DNA from 2 places in the Pseudoalteromonas sp. JB197 genome. Region 1 is predicted to be linked to the other one. Evidence: predicted binding sites of a transcription regulator. Region 1 holds the regulator's gene; the other holds the start of a gene.
The links. The regulator sigma-54, encoded in region 1, starts transcription at its own class of promoters, with help from an activator protein. The targets are predictions, from matches to a motif close to GTTGGCACGNNNNTNGNNT.

Region 1 (8,089 bases):
ATTGGTTAGTAAGGTACTTAACGATAAAGCGCCTAAAAAACAGTTATGCTTATCGACAACGTAAAGGTCGTCGGTACCCTCAGGGAGTTCGCCGCGCAGACGAATGTAACGCAGTACCACATCTAGGGTTACATCAGGGCGAATGGTTACTGTATCTGTGTTCATCAGCGCGCCAGCAGAGCGTTCCTGATAGGAGAGTGCTTGCGTAGCACGTTCTCTATCTTGAATGTCCATGGCGCTAACCACGTCTTTATAAACCGTGTCAGGCAGGCTTCGCAGTACTTCACCTAAGTCATCGTGGCCCATGTCTTCAGTGGCAGCAGCAATGTGCTTAGGTTCCATTTGGGCAATAATGCCTAAACGTACATCTTCAGAGAGTTCTTCAAGGACATCACCTTGTACATCTGGATCAACTAATTGCCAGAGCAGGCGACGAACTTTATGTGGTGATGATTCTAGTAAAAGTGCGGTATCACAAGGAGCTGTTTTTGCCAGCATACGCCTAACTTGAACAAACTGACCACTATTGAGTGACTTGGTCACTTGTTGTAATTGTTGTAATTGTTGTAGTGGGTAGTCTTGTTCGAAAGTTTCGGGCATTGGCGTCCTTAATTTATTTTTATAACGTTAGGGAAGAAGTTAGTCATTAACTTCGTTCAGTTTATCTTACTTTTTTTAGCCAAACTAGCTTAAGGTTTCACTAACCCTATATTTTAGCTCGTTTACTTGGTTTAAATAAAGTGCCTACTATTCTTGTTCGTTAAAGCGCTGCGCTATTAATTGGCCAACGGCATGTAAAGCATGCTCTGCATCGGGTCCTTCGCACACTACTTTTACTTCTTTACCTTGGCTGCTTTCTAGTAACATTAAAGCCAGTACACTATCGCCAGCGGCTTCTTTTTCATCTTGAAATAAGGTAATAGATGCGTCAAATTGTACCGCTAATTGTGCTAATACGGTAGCGGCTCTAGCATGCAGACCAAGTTTGTTTTTTATTAAAAACGTATTTTCTAAGCGCATAAGATACTCTACTTAAGCTGAACAGATGATTATTTAAATTGAATTATTTTTCTTGCTCGCGATGGCGAATTTTTACATTAGGGTGAGACATAGCAAAGCTTTCACCAATTGTTTGCGCTAAATAAACTGAGCGGTGCTGACCACCAGTACAACCAATAGCAATGGTTAAATAACTGCGATTATTACGCTCTAGGTGTGGTAACCACGTTTGTACAAAGGTTTGAATTTGCCAAGTGAATTTTTGCACAATACTATGACTAGCTAAATAATCTTTTACTGGTTGATCTAATCCAGTTAAAGGCTTGAGCTCCGGTTCCCAGTGTGGGTTTGGTAAAAAACGCGCATCAAAAACATAATCAGCACCTTTGGGAATACCATGCTTAAAGCCAAACGACTCAAAGGTAATGATAAGCTGTTTGTCTTTTTTACCGAGTATGGTTTCACGCATAGATTCAGCAAGTTGATGCACACTTAAATCGGTTGTATCAATGACATGATCAGCCCGCGTTACGAGTACATCGAGTAATTCTTTTTCCTTTTTTATTGCTAAATCTAGCGGTAGCGAATCAATCGAAAGCGGGTGCAAACGACGTGTTTCTGAATAACGGCGGATTAACGTTTGATCGTCGCTATCTAAATAAAATAACGTTGGTTTAGCAAAGTCGGGCAAGTACTCAAGAATATCGTTAAACTGCTGCTGATCTTTAGGCAGGTTACGCACGTCTATACTAACGGCTATTTTATCGTAGTTATCAGAGACACTGCGCACTAATGAAGGCAGCAAATTTACCGGAATATTATCTACACAATAGTAACCTAAATCTTCTACAACACGTAAAGCAACTGACTTACCAGAACCTGATCGGCCACTTATAATAATTAATTCCATTTACCACCCCTTTATTAGTAACTAGGATTGATCCAAAATAACTTGGTATAACGCTTCATCAGACTTTGCCGCACGCAATTGCTTACAAAACTCTTTATCGTTTAGTTTATCAGCTATTGTGGCTAGTGTTTTCAAGTGCTGCTGGTTATCGCCATCGGGCACTATAAGCGCAACAAAAATATCAACTGGACGATTATCAATTGCATCAAAATTAATAGCGGTTTCGCTTATTAAAATTAAGGCAAGAGGCTCTTGTGCCCCGCTCATACGGCCATGTGGAATTGCTATTCCTCGGCCAATACCGGTACTACCTAACTTTTCTCTTGCCAATAAAGCAGTGAGAATATCTTGCTGAGGTAAATACGGCATTTTTTTATGCGCGAGTTCACTGATGAATTCTAAAATTCTTTTTTTACTATTAAAAAGGACCACAGCTTTGCTGCAGTCCAGGCATATAAGTGAGCTTAATTTCATAGTGTTAGTGTCGAGCAAACTTCTCTTTGTGTTTAATTACTTGACGATCGAGTTTGTCAATCAACGAGTCAATGGCAGCGTACATATCTTGGTGTTCGGTCGATGCAAATAGCTCAGCGCCACTTACAAAAATTGTTGCTTCAGCTTTTTGACTTAATTTTTCTACATCGAGAATAACATGCACATTAGTTATGTGATCTGAGTGTCTTTGCAGCTTTGCAAATTTATTATTTACATAGTCTCTTAATGAGTCTGTAATGTCTACATGACGACCAGTTAAGTTTAGTTGCATCAGCATTTTCCTCTTTGTTGTACGTCTTAAATCAAGCTTTTACGTTGATTCGACGGGGGAATAGCCAGAGATTCGCGATATTTTGCAATTGTCCGTCTAGCTACTTTAATTCCTTGCTCAGCCAATATATCTGCAATCTTGCTATCACTCAATGGTTTGGCTAAGTTTTCTGCAGCTATCAACTTTTTAATCAGGGCACGTATGGCAGTTGATGAACATTCGCCACCATTTTCGGTGCTTACATGGCTTGAAAAAAAGTACTTAAGCTCAAAAATGCCACGTGGAGTGTGCATATATTTTTGCGTAGTGACCCGTGAAATAGTCGACTCGTGCATTTCAACTATTTCGGCAACATCGTTTAATACCATAGGTTTCATGGCTTCTGGGCCATGTTCAAAAAACGCTTGTTGCTGCTTAACAATACAATTAGTTACTTTCAGGAGTGTTTCGTTTCTACTTTCGAGGCTTTTAATAAACCATTTAGCTTCTTGTAAGTGCGAGCGAATAAATTGGCTGTCACCGCTGGATTTTACTGTACGAGACATAGCCGCATATTGGCTGTTAACACGTATTTTTGGCATGCTATCTGGGTTTAGCTCTACCACCCAGCGGCCTTTTATTTTTTTAACAGACACGTCAGGTATAACGTATTCAGACTCTTCTCTGACAATAGTATCCGCAGGCTTAGGGTTAAGCGTATGAATAAGTGTCATTATTTCTTTAAGCTCTTCTTCTTTGAGCTTAGTTTTTTTCATTAACGTACGATAGTCGCGAGCAGCGAGTAAATCGATATGATCAGTTAACACCATTTTTGTTTCGTTAATATAAGGGGTGTCTTTATCAAATTGATTTAATTGAATGCATAAGCATTCTTGCAAGCTGCGAGCTGCAATACCAACAGGATCAAATAATTGAATGCGCTTTAGCACTGCTTCTATTTCATCTAGTTCTACTTCGTGTTCGTCATCACTTTCTTGATTAAAGCTTGCTAAAAGGTCTTCGCAACTGATAGTTAAAATACCAGAGTCATCTACGGCTTCAACAATAGCTATGGCAATAGCTTCGTCTATAGGACTAAAAGGAGTGAGCTGTAATTGCCACATTAAGTACTCATGCAGGGTTTCGGCTGATGCACCTTGATAAATAGATTCATCTTCAGGCATTGGCCCTGATGAAGAGGCAGGCGCTGCGCTCATATATTCATCCCATGATACATCCATGGCCATATCGTCGCTTATGGTGTCTTTGTTTAGTGCTTCACCGCTATCTTGCTCATACTCGCTTGGGGTGTCGTCAGCAGAGGCGCTAACAGTAATGTCATCTGCTTTTTGCTCGTTTTTACCTGCTGATTCTTCCGTGTAATCTTGTTCATCAACTTCAAGTAATGGGTTGCTATCAAGTGCTTCTTGTATTTCTTGCTGGAGATCCAAGGTACTAAGCTGCAATAAGCGAATAGCCTGTTGCAGTTGCGGAGTCATTGTAAGTTGCTGGCCCATGCGCAGCTGTAATGATTGCCTCATTTATCTCTAACAATCCTTATAAATTGATATGATTAATCTTAGCAGATGCTTATAGTAATAACATAAATATTACAGTTTGAACTGCTCGCCTAAATAAACATCACGTACTGTTTTATCGTTTAATACAAATTCAGGAGTACCAGATGCAATTAGCTCCCCATGAGAAACAATGTAGGCTTTTTCACAAACATCAAGGGTTTCCCTTACATTGTGGTCGGTAATTAGCACGCCAATACCACGATTTTTAAGGTGTTCTATAATTTTTTTAATATCGAGTACTGAAATAGGATCCACGCCAGCAAAGGGCTCATCAAGCAATATAAATTTAGGATCTGCAGCTAAAGCACGTGCTATTTCTACGCGGCGACGTTCACCACCAGATAGCGCCATACCTAAGCTGTCGCGAATATGTTGCAGGCTAAATTCGTCCAATAAACTATTTAGGGTTTCTTCCCTGGCTTGTTTATTTAGTTGCTTACGCGTTTCTAAAATAGCCATTAAATTTTGATACACAGTGAGCTTTCTAAAAATAGAAGATTCTTGTGGTAAATAACCAATACCTAAACGAGCACGGCTGTGCATAGGAAGTAAGGTAATATCGTTATCATCAATTAATATTTTACCTTTGTCGCTAGGTACTAAGCCTACAATCATGTAAAAGGTAGTGGTTTTACCTGCGCCATTTGGGCCAAGTAAACCAACAATGCTGCCAGCTTTTACTTCAAGTCCTACATTTTTAACAACTTCACGGCCTTTATAGCTTTTTGCTAATAGCTCTGCTTTTAATGTACTCATGGCTGACCTTTATTGAGTTTTTGTTCTTTTTTTGCGTCTATAGGCACTAAAATAGTGTGTACCCGATCAGTTGAGTTTTCATCTTTTTCAGCACTTATAAGCTGTTGCTCTATATCGTAGGTGATGCTTTTAGCCGTAATTTTTTGCCCAGCTTGAGAAATGTTTGCATCTCCTACTAGGGTTAAAAAACGTTTCGCTACATCGTAACGTACTTCGTTAGCGCTGGCGCTCATGACAGTACCATCTGCTTGCTTTTCTTCAAAATATGCAGGACTGCCCGTGGCAATTAATAGTTGTTTATTATCGCCAAGTTCGTCGCGCTTATGTACTTCTAAACGATCGGCGGTGATACGACGATTACCGTGAATTATCTCGACGTTTTTCTCAAAAATACCAACGTTTTCTTTTAGTTGGCCTTCTTGGCGGTCAGCACTAATAGAAATTTGATTAGCTAATGGGGAAGTACTTTGCTCTGCCGCATTACTATTAAATACAAGTATAAGCGATGGAATAATAAGTATTTTTGCAAGGTTATTGGTCATAATATAGTGTTCGCGTATGGTTAATTAGTTTTATCACCTCGGTTGTTAAATTGGCTTCAAGGCCTTTACCGGTGATCTTTAAATTCGGTCCAGTTATAATAACGGGTTGTTCGCTGTGCATAGTGAGTAGCTTTATATCTACTTGAATATTGTCGGCGGTGATTTTGTCTATCATTGCACCATCAATTAAGTTTTGGGCAGTTACATTACCCTCTAAAATTAATTGTCTTTCATCGTAAAGTGTTGCTTCATCAGCATTTATACGCCACGTTTTTTGTCTATCGTCGTACAATATAAAAGTAGGTTTTTCGAATAAGGTAAATCCTAGCTGCTCGTAAAGCTCCGTTTTAACCGCAGTTACTTTATGGCTAATTTCACCGTTTTCGTCAAAAGCTGTTTGTTTTAGCTCAATGGCGGTGTAATCGGGTTTAGCTATCACTTCTGCGTCGGCTTTAACAACCGCATTTATCTGAGTAAAATAAGGGTACCAAAGCCAAACCATACAGCTGATGAATAAAACGCTTAAGACTATGCGCGCTATATTCATGAACTAGTGCCTTGGCTGGTTAATGGTTTATTGTTTTCAAGCATAAGTAAGTCGGTCAGCTCTCTTACTGCACCAAAACCACCCGGCATTTGCGTAGTGTAATGTGCTAAGCGTTTAATTAGTGGGTGCGCATCGTTTACTGCGACTGCAAAGCCAACTAACTCCATAACAGGCATATCTGGGCCGTCATCACCAATATAAGCAATTTGCTCATCGCTTAAATTAAGCTTGTTTTTAAGCTCTTGGTAGGCAATAAGCTTGTTTTCTTGACCTTGATAAATATGCTGTACGGTTAAGCTGGTCATGCGTTGTTGTACTATTTGCGAGTGCCTGCCGGTAATAACCGCTACTTCAAAGCCGCTGTTAATAAGTGCTTTAATACCAAAGCCATCTTTTGTATTAAATGCTTTTAGCTCTTCACCTTGGTTGCCTAGGTAAATTCGGCCATCAGAAAATACGCCATCAATATCGCATATAAGTAGCTTTACTTTTTTTGCGCGCGCTTTAGCGTCATCACTTAGCGCTTGATAGAGCTCTCCAAATTGCATTTATAATACTCCCGCTTTAAGTAGGTCTTGCATATTGAGTGCACCAATAGGCTGATTATGCTCATTAATAATAATTAAGCCATTAATACGTTTATGTTCCATAATATTAAGCGCTTGCGCAGCAAGCATATCTTGGGTTGCCGTGGTACACGATTTAGTCATTACTGCATCTATTGACGTGGTATGAATATCAACGCGTTGCTCTAAAATACGGCGTAAATCACCATCGGTAAATAACCCAGCGAGTTGCTGATTATCGTCAACTATGGCGGTCATACCTAAGCCTTTAGCTGTCATTTCAATCAGCGCATCTTTAATAGTTTGCGAAGTAGTTATAATAGGCGTATTTACACCGCTGTGCATAACATCTTTTAAGGTGAGCAGTAATCGCTTCCCTAAACTGCCACCGGGATGCGATAGTGCAAAGTCATCGGCAGTAAATCCGCGTGCTTCTAACAGTGCTACCGCCATTGCATCGCCCATAGCGAGTGTTGCCGTGGTACTGGCTGTTGGTGCTAAGCCTAATGAGCAGGCTTCTTTTTCTACTTTAATGCATACATGCACGTTAGCAAGTGTGGCCATGGTTGATTGTGTATTTCCTGTCATGGAAATAATTTTTGCACCAAGGCGTTTTAACACTGGAATAATATTAAGTACTTCACTGGTTTCGCCTGAGTTAGAAATAAGCATAACGACATCGTTTTTAGTGATCATGCCCAAATCGCCGTGGCTGGCTTCGCCTGGGTGCACAAAAAAAGCAGGGCTACCAGTGCTTGCTAAAGTTGCCGCAATTTTATGGCCAATATGCCCCGACTTACCCATGCCAATAATTATAATACGGCCACTGCAGTCATACATAAGCTGACATGCCTGATGAAAATTATCATCTACATATTGTTTTATATCAAAAAGTGCTTGGCGCTCGATATCAAGAACACGTAGCCCTTGCTCGATAAAACTTAGCTTGGTCATAGACAACTCTTACCCTATTTGACTAAAGATGTAACCTTGGTAAATCAAAAATGCGCTTAGCAGTAAACCACCTTCTACTCTATTGATACGCTGTGCGCCTCTAAAGTTCAATGACATAACAATAAGTGCCAAGGTTGCTGCAATCATAATCAGTACATCACGATTAGCAATAGAAGGGTCGATTATCGATGGATTGATAATACCGGCAAGTGGTAACACGGCTAAAATATTAAAAATATTTGAGCCCACAATATTACCCAGTGCTAGGTCATCTTCATTTTTAAGCACACCTGCAACAGACGCTGCCAGTTCTGGTAAACTGGTGCCAATAGCAATAATAGTTAAGCCAATTACCAAGTCACTTAAGCCAAAGAATTTTGCAATATCGACAGCTGAGCCAACTAAAAAATGAGAACTAACAGGAAGTAATATCAAGCCTACAATTAGCCAAAAAACAGCCTTTTTAGTGGGAACGTTGTCGGGTACTTCA
Region 2 (8,089 bases), 1.8 Mb from region 1:
GCACTTGTAGTAGAAAATACACTTAGTAGCTTACCTTCTATAAGAGGAATGTGCTTTTTCGCTATTTCTTCGTTTATTGCACCACGTACTAATAACTGAACACTAATTTGTACAATTCTATCACGGCTAGAACCAGGTACATTAAATATAAAAGGTCTTGGCATAGCCACATATAAAGCACTGCCTACTTTAGCCAACGAACCATTAACTGCGCTCGCTTCTTCAGTAGATGCATGACCATCACTTAAACCTTCTGCTGACTTATCAGAGCCCATAAGAAAAAAATACCCAGCAACAGCACCGACCACGAGCAATACAGCGGCAATTATTATTACCAGCTTCTTTTTTCTTTTACTCGCATCTTCTATTTCTAAATTAGCCTCTTCAGCCATGACATTTCCTTTATTAGACAAGGTACTTGCTTGTTTTAGTTCTCATAATAGCAGTACTTAGGCATAGTAATCTATTGATGATGACGTTTGTTGTCTAGAACTTGATATTTGTGTATTAACTAGCTCGTCGTTTTCATCAATACTCACTTCATTATTGGCCAAGCGAGAATTAGCATTTTCTTCATTTTGCTCTGCTCCTTGCCCTCCAGACTCTCCATAAGAAACAGTACTTTCGCCTAAATCAATGCCTTGCTGGGCAAGCATTTCGCGTAAGCGCGGTAATGTTTGTTCTAGCGCTTCTTTTGCTTGCTGATTTTGTACTACAAAGTTTATTTGTGCTTGCTCTGCATCACTTCTGATGCGAATTTGCATACTGCCCATTTCTGGTGGATCGAGGCGAATTTCCGCTACTTTATTATTTATACTTAGCATAGAGCTCACTCGCTCTTGCAGCATTTTTGCCGCATCACTTTTAATAATGTTAAGTGCTTGCATAACACCTGGATCAAAGCTTACTTGTTTAGCTTGTGTTGTGCTTTGTAACTGCCCTGTTTGCAATGCCTGTGTATCTATAATAGCTTGCTCATACCCTAAACTTTCATTATGGTTTAAACCACGAGTGGGTAGCTTATTAATCGTATTAGTAATTTGCGTAAACAGCTGTGTTACCCTTGGTGGTAATGGCTCAGCGCTATTGCTGCGCACGGGTTCTTTTAGCGATATATCTTGTTTAACGGCTTCTTTATCACTAATTCCACTAATTACTACTTTTTCTAACTGATTATTATTTTCACTTTTTGGTGTATTTATATTAGCTGTGTTACTTAAACCAAGATTAGCTTTGTCATTTGCTATTAAATGCACTTTAGAGTCTATTGATGTAGATAAATCAACGATAGTTTGCTTAATACTTGCTAACTGCTCACCTTGAGGTTGCTCATTTTTAATATAGCTATTTAACTGACTCAATAGTGCTTGTTTCTCTGGTCTGGTTAATGCACTTATTTGTGAATTTAAAGCCTGCTTGACTGTGTCTGCCGCGTTTGCTTTATCACTCTCTACAACATATTCGGTTAGCATTTGTTTTAACGTTGCTAGGTTGTCTTTGCTACTTGCCTGCAGCTGCGTAGTTAATTGCTCATGCTGCTCGGGTGTAAGTTTAGCAAGTAACGGATCTGATTTAATTGCTTCGCTGTCTTTACTTAGCAAACTAATCACTGCAGCATCTACTGACTGAGTATGTACGGTTACACCCGCTTTATTAACGGCTACTATGTTTTTGCTCAGTGGTATTAACTTCTCATCTTTCGCCTGAGAGTTCACAGCGGAACTGTCTAACACATCATTATCAACATCAACCGTGGTTTTAGCTACTGTTTCATTTACAGCTAAACTATGCGGCGCTATAACAATAGGAGCAAGTTGATCATCTGGCTTCGCTTTTAATTGCTTGGCATCTTCATCTAGCACCTCAGCCTTAACGCTTGCATTTTTTTTAACCGTAGTATCCATTGTATGGGCTGCATTTATTTGCGCTAACATACTATCACCCGATATCGCATCATCCGACACTTCTGCCTGTTTAGGCTGTGTAGCAATAGTATTTTCTTCATCTGTATTTTGTGTTTTAGTTTTGTTGCTATTATTGTAAACGGCTTTATTAGCATCTTCCAACTGGTTAAAAAAGCCAGCACTCGCGTTTTCACTGGAGCTCGAGGCGTCACTCGTTTGTTTACTTGAGAAAACCTCTTGCTCTGATACTGTTAACACTGAAATATTATTAATCGCCATAAATCACCTAATATAAAGCGGCAACAAGCCACCTCATAATGCCTAAAATTATACACCACCTAACAATAAAGCAATTAACGTGCCTAATTTGTTAGTGTTCATTCAAAAGAACAATCGCACTTTTACTTTAAGCTCGGTTGCTATTATGACGTTGAAAAAATTGATTAGCAGAAAACTCATCCAACATTTTTTGCTCATTTTTAGCCACCAGCACATTAGCCTTCAACTGTTGTTTTTCGATTAGTTTAGCGACTGCTTTAGCCTTAATTTGCTGCTTTAACCACAGTGTTTTACGCTGACTCACCACTTGTTTTGCGGTATTAACGGTATTGGCTTGTTGGCGAATTGCTTCTTCTATTTTGGCAATAAATGCATGAAATTGACTAAACCCGGCACTTGATAAACCCGACTGTCCTTTAATGTGTAATTGCTGGGTGTATTCCAATCTAAAGTCATTTAAACCTTGGAGCTTTTGCTGGTTTGCTTGTAAATTTTGATTCGCCTGCAAATAGCTCATCCGTAGTGTTTCTTCTTTATCGTTTTCAATTTTTAATAATAAATGCAGTTTGTTTTTAGCCATTATGCTTGCCCTAATAACTGCGCCAGCCCTTGCAGGCCATCGTCGTAACTAATTACATCGCGCATACCTTGCTGTAAAAAGGCATTTACTCTTGGCATCATATTAATGGCTTGATCAAGCATTTGATCTGTCCCTTTTTGATACGCACCTAAGGTGATCATGTCTTTATTTTGCTGGTACATAGAATACACCTGCTTAAGCACTCGCGCTTGTTGCATATGCGTCTCAGATACCACTTGTGGCATCACTCGCGAAATCGATTTTTCTATATCAATTGCCGGATAATGACCGCTGTCGGCCAGCTCCCGCGAAAGTACAATATGGCCGTCGAGTATAGCGCGCGCTGCATCGGCAATGGGGTCTTGCATATCATCGCCTTCACTTAGTACAGTAAAAAAGGCTGTAATAGAGCCTTGTCCTTCTCCGCCGTTACCGGCACGCTCCACCAGCGCAGGCAGCTTTGCAAACACCGAAGGCGGGTAGCCTTTAGTCGCCGGTGGCTCGCCTACCGCAAGTGCTATTTCACGCTGCGCCATGGCATAACGCGTTACCGAATCGAGCAATAACAAAACGTTTAATCCCTGATCGCGAAAGTACTCAGCAATAGTCACCGCACTTTCGCAGCCTTTTAAACGCATTAATGGTGAAGAATCTGCCGGTGCTGCTACAACCACCGAGCGTTTTCGCCCCTCTACACCAAGTATTTCTTCAATAAATTCTTTTACTTCACGGCCACGTTCACCCACCAGCCCCACCACAATAACATCGGCTTCACTGCCACGTGTCATCATACCAAGCAGTACCGACTTACCTACACCCGAGCCTGCAAACAAGCCCATTCGTTGGCCTTGTCCTACTGTTATTACTGAGTTTATAGCACGCACGCCTACATCCATTGGCTGGCTTATGGGTCGTCTTGAAAGGGGGTTTATCGGTTTTTGGGCAAATTTAAGATAGTGCTCGGCATTAATTTTACCTAAACCATCAAGAGGGCGGCCTAAGCCATCAACTACGCGGCCCAGCAAACTCATGCCTACAGGTAAACCTGTGTCGTTAAGTTGTGGGATCACTCGAGCACCAGGAAGCACCCCCGATATATGATCGTTTGGCATTAAATATAATGTTTGGTCGTTAAAACCAACTATTTCGGCATCAACAAAGCCGTTCATGGTTTCTATTTTACACTGGCTACCTACAGGCGCACGTAAGCCTTTGGCCTCAAGGGTAAGGCCAACTACTCGCGTTAAAATACCCGCTACAGCAAGTGTTGGCGGTTTAATATGCTGTTTGTATTGAGATAAGCGTTCGCTTAATGAGACATCTAAAGCAGACATAACAGACCAATAAAATAGTTAGATACTACTGTTATGCAAAAAACTATCCAATGTTTCTTTGACACGCGTTTTAAGTGTCATATCAAGCGATGATTGCGCCGTTTTAACTTCGCAGCCGCCTCGCTCTAACGTTGGTTCTGCAATTAACTGCCAGTTATTATCTGTCACTGTTTGCTCGCCATAACTTTGCTTTATTAACTCTAAATCTTCGGGGTGTAAATGAATACGTACTTTTTCTTGCTCAGTATTAAGGGCATCAATACTGTGTTTAAGGGTGTGTAAAATAACATCGGGAGAGGTTTTTACTTCTTGATAAATAATGGCCTCTGCAAGCATAACCGCTAATTGCACTAATTGCTTTTCAGCATGCTCATCCACTTTACCCAGTGGCGCGGTTAATCCCTCTAAAATACTACGCAGACTCGTTAACTGCTCTTCTATTAGTGGTTTTACATCTTCATGGCCCTGAGTTTTGCCCAGCTCTAGGCCTTCTTTGTAGCCCGCTTCTTTACCTTCGGTAACACCTTTATCAAAACCGTCTATGTAGCCTTGCTCGTGTCCTTGCTTTACACCTTCTTCAAACGCATCTTGTCTAATGCGCTCAAGTTCAGCCATAGTGAGCGCAGGTAACTCAGGCTCTTGCGGCTCTTCTATTGGTGATTCTTCAGCCATTTCTTTTCTATACAGCTCCGCAAGCGGTGTACCGTAAGCGGTTGAACGATTACCAAAACTTTGCTTATCTGGTGCTACATCAGGAATATCCCAATGCTTTAAAAGCTCATCGGCTTCATCTGCGTGCAGCGGACGCCCTTTGTGCATTGACGGTTTAGTCATGGTTTATAAAAACTCCTCGCCACCGCCACCGCCGAGTTGTATTTCACCCGAGTCAGATAAGCGACGCGCAGTAGAGAGTATCTCTTTTTGCGCAGACTCTACTTCACTAATACGCACCGGCGCCATTGCCTCTAAATCATCGGCTAGCATTTCTGCAGCACGTTTAGACATATTACCGAGTATTTTTTCTTTAAGTGCATCGTCTGTGCCTTTAATCGCTTTCATTAGTACGTCTTGTTGTACTTCGCGTAAAATTGCTTGAATACCACGGTCATCTACGTCCATTAAGTTTTCAAACACAAACATAAGATCTTGAATTTGTTGCGACATCTCTTCGTCATGCTCACGAATAGAGTCCATTAACTGCCCTTCTACGTTGGTATCTAGGTAGTTCATAATATCGGCAGCCGCTTTTAAGCCGCCCATTTTTGCTGCTTGCGCACCTGCTTGGCCAGCAAACTGTTTTTCCATAATTTCGTTAAGCTCTTGCAATGCAGCAGGCTGCACTTCTTCAAGGTTAGCTATACGCATAGTTAAATCTAGGCGCACTTTTTCAGGGAACTGCGCCAATATTTCGGCAGATTGCTCAGGCTCTAAATACGACAATACAATGGTTTGAATTTGCGGGTGCTCATTACGAATAATATTAGCTACCTGCTTCGAGTCCATCCATTTTAACGAATCAAGCCCTTTAGCACCCGAACCCATTACTATTTGGTCAATCAGACTGGCGGCTTTATCTTCACCTAACGCAGCGGTAAGCGCTTTTTTAATAAAGTCTTCTGATTGAAAGCCAATTGTACTAAAGCTTTGTATTTGCTCTATAAATAGATTATGAACCGCGCTTATTTTAGCTTGCGATAAATCCTCTAATCCAGCCATCGCCATACCCACTTTTTGCACCTGCTTAGGCTCTAAATGTTTGAGTATTTGCGCTGCATCTTCCTCTGTTAAGCTCAACAATAGAATAGCGGCTTTATCGACACCATCAAGCTTATCAACATCAAATGCTGCTGGGAGTTGTTTTTGGTTTTGATCAGTCATCTTCTGTTAACCACGCTTTCACTACTTGTGATGATAGTTCTGGTTCATTAGCTACAAGAGCACGTACGGCCTTAAGTAAATCTTCGTCACCATGTAAATCGGGAAGCTGCAATGTACCATCACTTGAAAAGCCTATTGAAGCAGAATCAAAATCTTTATTTAACATATCTAAGCTATTATCGCCAATATCAACCCCTGAACTAAGAGCATCTTCATCGTACTCATCAAGCGTGCTGTCTGGGTAAATTAGACGCTTTAGCATAGGTTTAACTACGGCCATTATCAATACAATAATAACTAATGCTGCTAGTACCAAGCGTACTATTTTCATAAACCAGTCTTGTTCCCACAACGGTAGTTCAAAGTCTAGGTCTGTTGCTTCACGTACAAAAGGAACTGTAACTACTTCTAAGGCATCGCCACGTTGTATATCAAAACCAACACCGCCTTGTAATAAACGTCTAATATTTGACAGTGCCTCTACCGAGCGTGGAACCATAGTAGCTTCCCCGTTTTCGCCCACTTTTGGTAAATAGTCAACCGCTACCGATACACTAATTCTGCGAATAGTTCCGGTTTGCTGGCGCTTGTGCGAAATAGTGGTATCAAGTTCATAGTTTCGCGTCGCTTCTTTATGTGTACGACCTGGTGCGGTTGCACTACCGGCTCCGCCTTCAGTTATTTCTTCTGGTATATCTGAGTTAACTGGCGGTTGATTCGTTAATGCGCCAGGAATACCAATAGCTAAGCCACCAATGTTATTTTCTTCAAACGTCGTTTCGCTTCTTATCGCAGGTAGGTCAGGATTATAGCGCTTTTGTGTCTCTTCTAATGAGCTAAAGTCCATGCTTAAATCAACTTGCGCGGTGTAATTACTTAAACCAACAATAGGAATTAAAATACTGTCTATTTTTTCAAGGTATTCTTGCTCACGTTTACGTTCTAAATCATATTCTTTACGAGAGCGTGCATCGAGTGAGCTTTGTGAACCCGAGTTTAATAAACGGCCATTTTGATCGGTTACCGTTACACGTGCAGGCTCTAACCCTTGCACTGCAGAGGCTACCATATCAACCACTGAGTCTACTTCTTCACGGTCAAGTGAGCGTCCGCGTTTAAGCGTAAGCACCACAGTTGCTGAAGGTTTTTTCTCTCTGCGAGCAAATACGTTTTCTTTTGGAATAGCTAACAGCACCTTGGCGCGAGTGATGTTATTAAGCTCTTCTATAGTGCGGGCAAGTTGTTGCTCTCGGCCATGCTTTAGGCGCTCGCGCTCTAAGCGCTGGCTTACACCAAAGCCCATATCTTGCATAATTATGTCTGATCCAGAAGTAGGACCTTGATCCAAGCCTTCGCGAGTCATTAGTAATTTTATATTCTGGTATTCACTTTCATCAACAGAAACAACGTTGCCATCTAGTTGGTAGTCTATTTTTTGTGCATCTAAAAAATCAAGTGTTTGAATTAGCTCCTCGGTAGGCATTTTACCTAACGGGCGCATATCTGGCTGACGTGCCCAAATAATCACAAAAATGGCAATCGCCAAACAAATAGTTAATGCAATAATAAGGGTAACTTGACGCAATACATCAACACCGCTTAGCGCACTTAAATAGCCCGACTTTTGTTCTTGTTGATCGTCACTATCACCATGCTCAATACCGCCATCAGCAAGTGCAAGATCTGTAGATTGATTAGATTGCGCCACAATTATTCTCCACTACCTAAATTAAACAGGCATATTCATGATTTCTTTATAGGCTTCAACAAGTTTATTACGAACTTGTACGGTCGCCTCAAATGCAACAGAAGATTTCTGCGAAGCAATCATCGCCTCAGCAAGCGATACACTTCTGTCGCCCATTTCAACCGCTTTTACTTTTTGACCTGTGTCTTGCTGTAACTCATGCACAGTATTGAGCGCATTGCTGAGCATATCACCAAATTGTGCTGAAGACGTAGGCTGAGCTTGTGTAGGCAATTTATTAATTTGATTATTACGGCCCGCTTCTAAGGCCATAGATTGCATTTCTTGAAATACAGCGCTATTTTGAATTTTCATTATTTGTCTCTAACAATACAGTTAACTCTTAAGGTTAAGAATGCACAAAGCG

Region 2: CIK86_RS09220 (flagellar hook-length control protein FliK) is a predicted target of sigma-54. The motif match lies at 2,252-2,270, and genes of this name have one in related genera.

What each region holds. Positions count from the first base shown of each region.
Region 1 is NZ_NRGZ01000001.1:165,355-173,443, forward strand. It holds gene mgtE (magnesium transporter) at 1-600, opposite strand, end outside; gene CIK86_RS00745 (HPr family phosphocarrier protein) at 748-1,020, opposite strand; gene rapZ (RNase adapter RapZ) at 1,064-1,909, opposite strand; gene ptsN (PTS IIA-like nitrogen regulatory protein PtsN) at 1,931-2,383, opposite strand; gene hpf (ribosome hibernation promoting factor) at 2,388-2,675, opposite strand; gene CIK86_RS00765 (RNA polymerase factor sigma-54) at 2,702-4,195, opposite strand; gene lptB (LPS export ABC transporter ATP-binding protein) at 4,265-4,990, opposite strand; gene lptA (lipopolysaccharide transport periplasmic protein LptA) at 4,987-5,532, opposite strand; gene lptC (LPS export ABC transporter periplasmic protein LptC) at 5,522-6,079, opposite strand; gene kdsC (3-deoxy-manno-octulosonate-8-phosphatase KdsC) at 6,076-6,627, opposite strand; gene CIK86_RS00790 (KpsF/GutQ family sugar-phosphate isomerase) at 6,628-7,599, opposite strand; gene CIK86_RS00795 (calcium/sodium antiporter) at 7,609-8,089, opposite strand, start outside.
Region 2 is NZ_NRGZ01000001.1:1,942,101-1,950,189, forward strand. It holds gene fliL (flagellar basal body-associated protein FliL) at 1-392, opposite strand, end outside; gene CIK86_RS09220 (flagellar hook-length control protein FliK) at 450-2,183, opposite strand; gene fliJ (flagellar export protein FliJ) at 2,311-2,763, opposite strand; gene fliI (flagellar protein export ATPase FliI) at 2,763-4,097, opposite strand; gene fliH (flagellar assembly protein FliH) at 4,116-4,931, opposite strand; gene fliG (flagellar motor switch protein FliG) at 4,935-5,975, opposite strand; gene fliF (flagellar basal-body MS-ring/collar protein FliF) at 5,968-7,683, opposite strand; gene fliE (flagellar hook-basal body complex protein FliE) at 7,705-8,037, opposite strand.